Regions from separate parts of the Cellulophaga sp. RHA_52 genome, predicted to be linked through region 2. Evidence: riboswitches for the same ligand, from Rfam matches in the RefSeq annotation. Region 2 holds a riboswitch; the other holds the start of a gene.
The links. Region 2 has a riboswitch for S-adenosylmethionine ahead of JM80_RS00615 (homocysteine S-methyltransferase family protein). Riboswitches for the same ligand answer to the same signal wherever they lie in the genome.

Region 1 (2,411 bases), 2.7 Mb from region 2:
ATAAAAGGCCTAAATACATCCACATGGCCGCGAAGATAGTTTTTTAGATAAATTTTAAGAGTGTTGTGTATTATTTTATGTCAGATTTCTTCAATTTAAACGGATTTAAACTAATGTATATTATGGTATAGATAAATAACAGAAGTAAATACCAGGTATTACTTATTAAGTCTGTATATGTTAGTTTTCCTTCAGAAAAGCTTAAAATCATTAATACTTGTGCTCCATAAGGTAGCAAACCTTGTGTAATACAGGCAAAAATATCTAATATTGAAGCCGTATTTTTATTGTCTAACTTATACTCATCGTTTATAGTTTTGGCAATAGTACCAGAAATAATTATGGAAACGGTGTTATTTGCAATAGCCATATTAACCGTACTTACTAGTGTGGCAATTCCAAATTGTGCAGATTTTTTACTCTTTATAAGTGTTTTTATTTTATTTAGAATATAGTCTATCCCTCCATTTTTAGCAACCAAAGCAGCTAAGCCACCAGACAATAAGGATAACAAAAAAATCTCTGTCATACTCGTAAATCCTGCATATGCATACTTAGTAGATTCAATTAGCGTAAAGTCACCGTAAAATATACCAATTATTGCAGCTAAAATTACACCAAGTAATAAGGTAACAAAAACGTTTACACCAATAACAGATAGTGCAATTACAAATACATAAGGTACTATTTTTAGTAGGTTATAATTATAGGTTGTATTTTCTAAACTATGCGCATTTAAATCTGCTCCTTTAAAAATTAATACAACAATTGTAATTAAAGCTGCTGGTAATGCAATTTTTATATTTTGTTTAAATTTATCGCTCATTTTAACTCCTAAAGATTGTGTTGCTGCAATAGTTGTATCTGATATTACAGAAAGGTTATCTCCAAACATAGCACCACCTAAAAGTGCACCACAAAGCACGGCTAAAGATGCACCACCTTTATCTGCAAACCCTATAACAATTGGTGTTAAAGCTACAATGGCACCTACAGATGTACCTGTAGATATAGATAAAAAGGCAGCAATAATAAACACTCCAAAATAAATGTATTGTATAGGAATTATATCTAACCCTAAACTCACAATAGCGTCTACACTACCTGTTTCTTTGGTAATTGTTGCAAATGCACCAGCCAACAAATATATAAGGCACATAGTTAGTATTTTACTATCTCCACAGCCTTCTAAAAGTGTATTAATTTTAGCATTAATAGTTTGTTTAAATAATAAAAAAGCGGCTATAATACCTGCAATAACAGCTATAGGCGCTGGTAATGCATAAAAGTCGTTCTGATAAATACCTACGCCTAAAAATGTAAATACAAATACAAATAAGGGTAATAATGCTATAAGCTTTGGTGTACTATTTTTTATTGCAGTCATTTTTATTGTTTTGCAGAATCACAATAAGAAAAAGACAAATAATAAGGAGTTAAATTAACATTTTTTCCAAAGTATTGGCTTATCCTTTTTTAGCACCTTGCTCGTTATTGCAGGTTGCTATCTCTTTTTTTTGAGATTCTTGATAATTAAGTGCGCAAAACTAAAGCATAACAACGAGATAAAATCATAATTTTTTGTTATTTTTTACCACCAAACAACAAAAAACTTTTCTAATTCTCCGTTAGGAAATTTTATCCAGCATAATGGAGACTTTTTGGCAGTAATTAAGGTGTTAACCTCTGCAGTAAATGTATTATATGTTAGCCAGTTTACTTGTGTTTTTACTTCTTGCAGCCAATTAGTTTTGTTAGGTATATAAAACTTACACTTATTAAATTGCTCTAATTGTGCATGCTTAACATAAAAACCTTTTACACAGTTCTTATTTAACTGCTTAAATTTTACACTTCTTTTGTAAGGTGTAAATAGTTGTGCTTTAAAAAATACACGTTGTTTAATTTTATTTAAACTTAAATTTAGCTTTTTAATTATTGGGGTTGTATGGGTGTTGTAGAGTAGTGGTAGTTGCTTATCTTTAAGTTTATCTAACTTTTTAATTAGAGAATCATTTCTGTTTGGTCCAATCCAATAATCTAACTCAGTACTACCAACCGTATCATCAAACAGGTAAAATTTATAAATTATTTCTATATGATAGGCTATTTTGTTTTTTATTAAAATACAGTCTATTTCACCAATAGTAAGCTTATTGTTTTGTATTTGTAGGTTTTCTGCTAAAATAGTAATGTCTTTAGATTGCTTAAAATCTGTGCTAACATAGCGTTCTATCCTTTTTCCTAATCTTAAATTTGTTGGTATCTTATCAGTAAATTTTGGAGTATCATTTTTTTCTAATTCAAACTGTTTTAAACCATACACGCTGTTGCTTACCCATAGTGTTGGGGTATTTACATAACCAATAAACTGTTGCTCTATGTCTTTGTATTGTAATGTCATTTAAAAC
Region 2 (2,411 bases):
CTTGAACCACTTGTAAACCAGCTTCTATAATTTCCCATTTAGAGCTGTCTATCATTATAGGAACTCTAGCAATATCTGGTTCTGCAATAACTAGGTTTAGGAACTTAACCATAGCTTCTTTGCCATCTATAAGTCCGTCATCCATATTAATGTCTATAATTTGCGCCCCACCTTCTACTTGGTGGCGTGCAATATCTAGAGCTTCATCAAACTTTTCTTCTTTTATTAGCCTTAAAAACTTTTTAGAACCAGCTACGTTAGTACGTTCACCTACATTAATAAAGTTAGTATCTGGTGTAACAACCAATGGTTCTAATCCTGAAAGTTTTAAATATTTAGGTTTTAAATTTTTCATATTAGACAGTTTCTAAAGCAATATTTCTGGGTTTGTAATCTTTTACCAAATTAGCAATTGCATTAATGTGTTCTGGTGTTGTACCACAACAACCACCAACAATATTTACCAAGCTTTTATCTAAGTATTCTTTTATTTGTGCTGCCATTTGCTCTGCAGTCTCATCATACTCACCAAATGCATTTGGCAAACCTGCATTTGGATGTGCAGATACTCCAAAATCTGTTTTTGCTGCCAATACCTCTAAATGCGGTACCAATTGACTTGCTCCTAGAGCACAATTAAAACCAACAGATAAAATAGGAATATGACTTATAGATATTAAAAAAGCTTCTGCTGTTTGCCCTGATAAGGTTCTGCCAGAGGCATCTGTAATTGTACCACTTACCATTATAGGAACATCTATATTACGCTCTTCTTTTACTTCTTCTATGGCAAAAAGTGCTGCTTTTGCATTAAGGGTATCAAAAATGGTTTCTACTAATAAGATATCTGAGCCACCATCTAACAATGCTTCTACTTGTTGTTTGTAAGCTATTCTAAGTTCATCAAAAGTAACACCTCTAAAACCTGGGTCGTTAACGTCTGGAGACATACTTGCGGTTTTATTGGTGGGTCCAATACTACCTGCTACAAACCTTGGCTTGTGTGGTTCTTTTGCTGTAAACTCATCTGCAACTTGTTTTGCAATACATGCCGACTCATAATTTAGCTCGTACACTAAATCTTCCATAAAATAGTCTGCCATTGCTATAGTTGTACCAGAAAAGGTGTTGGTTTCTACAATGTCTGCCCCAGCTGCAAAATATTTACGGTGTACTTCTGCTATAGCTTCTGGCTGAGTTAGAGAGAGTAAATCGTTATTGCCTTGTAATGGATGTTCCCAGTCTGCAAAACGTTTGCCTCTAAAATCTTCTTCGGTGAATTTGTAGCGCTGTAACATTGTACCCATTGCACCGTCTAGCACTAAAATTCTTTCTTTTAATATGTCTTGTATCCTTTTCATTGTACCGTATAATATTGTGTTGTGCGTTAAGGATTGATGCGGCATCTTTTTGGTTGCAACGGTTTGTAAAACCTGTTTGCTAAAACCAAAAAATATAGCAGAAAACCTGGCCATTTGTGCTTGCAAACAAATGGAACGCTATAAATAAAATATCAAGTAAGGTAAATGAGAGAAGACTGTGAATGTCTTTACTAATTTGTGAGTTATCTGCCGTGTTGTATGTAACAACGTAGTAGAATGTAGCACCTTCTTTAAATAAGAATAAAGGGTTGCTAAGGTTTCATAGGGTCTAATCCCTCCACCTTTCTTGATAACGTTTTCAGTGTATTAATGAACTAATTATGCCACAAAGTAACAGCACAACTTTTTTATAACCAAATATTGCTGGTAATTTTTAAGCCTACACGTGTTTTTTACACATATAGGCTTAAAATTGTAATATTTTTACGAAATGCTTTGTACAACTTCTTTTTTGGCTTCTTTTTTTGAACCATCAAAACCTTCTACACCACCTACGGTTGTGTATTTCATTACATAGCGTTTGCCTGGGTTTATTCGTTGGTATGCGCTTTGGCACATTACGGCTGCTTCATGAAAACCAGATAAAATTAGTTTTAGTTTTCCTTTATAGGTGTTAACATCACCAATGGCATATACACCAGGAATGTTGGTTTGGTAATCATAAGAGTTGTCTACTTTTATAGCATTTTTCTCTATTTCTAATCCCCAATCTCCTATTGGTCCTAATTTAGGTGATAGTCCAAATAACGGAATAAAATTATCTACTTCTACATAGCTTTCTCCTTTTTCCTCGTCGTTGTATTTTACAACTACAGCCTCTAAATGATCATCTCCGTATAGTTTGGTTACTTGTGCCTCTGTAAACAATTTTATTTTACCTGCTTTTGCAAGTTCTGATGCTTTTTCTACAGAGTCTAAAGCACCTCTAAACTCGTTTCTACGGTGTACTAAAGATACTTCTGCTGCTACGTCTGCTAAAAATATTGCCCAGTCTAATGCAGAATCTCCACCACCAGCAATAACAACTTT

Region 1: it holds a riboswitch for S-adenosylmethionine, as region 2 does, so the genes downstream of both, JM80_RS12605 (Na+/H+ antiporter NhaC family protein) here and JM80_RS00615 (homocysteine S-methyltransferase family protein) in region 2, are expected to answer to the same signal.

Annotation. Positions count from the first base shown of each region.
Region 1 is NZ_VIRZ01000001.1:2,836,269-2,838,679, reverse strand. It holds gene JM80_RS12610 (DMT family transporter) at 1-25, opposite strand, end outside; gene JM80_RS12605 (Na+/H+ antiporter NhaC family protein) at 71-1,387, opposite strand; SAM-I-IV-variant riboswitch at 1,438-1,538, opposite strand; gene JM80_RS12600 (DUF1853 family protein) at 1,592-2,404, opposite strand.
Region 2 is NZ_VIRZ01000001.1:137,359-139,769, forward strand. It holds gene metH (methionine synthase) at 1-355, opposite strand, end outside; gene JM80_RS00615 (homocysteine S-methyltransferase family protein) at 357-1,361, opposite strand; SAM riboswitch class I at 1,562-1,678, opposite strand; gene JM80_RS00620 (NAD(P)/FAD-dependent oxidoreductase) at 1,806-2,411, opposite strand, start outside.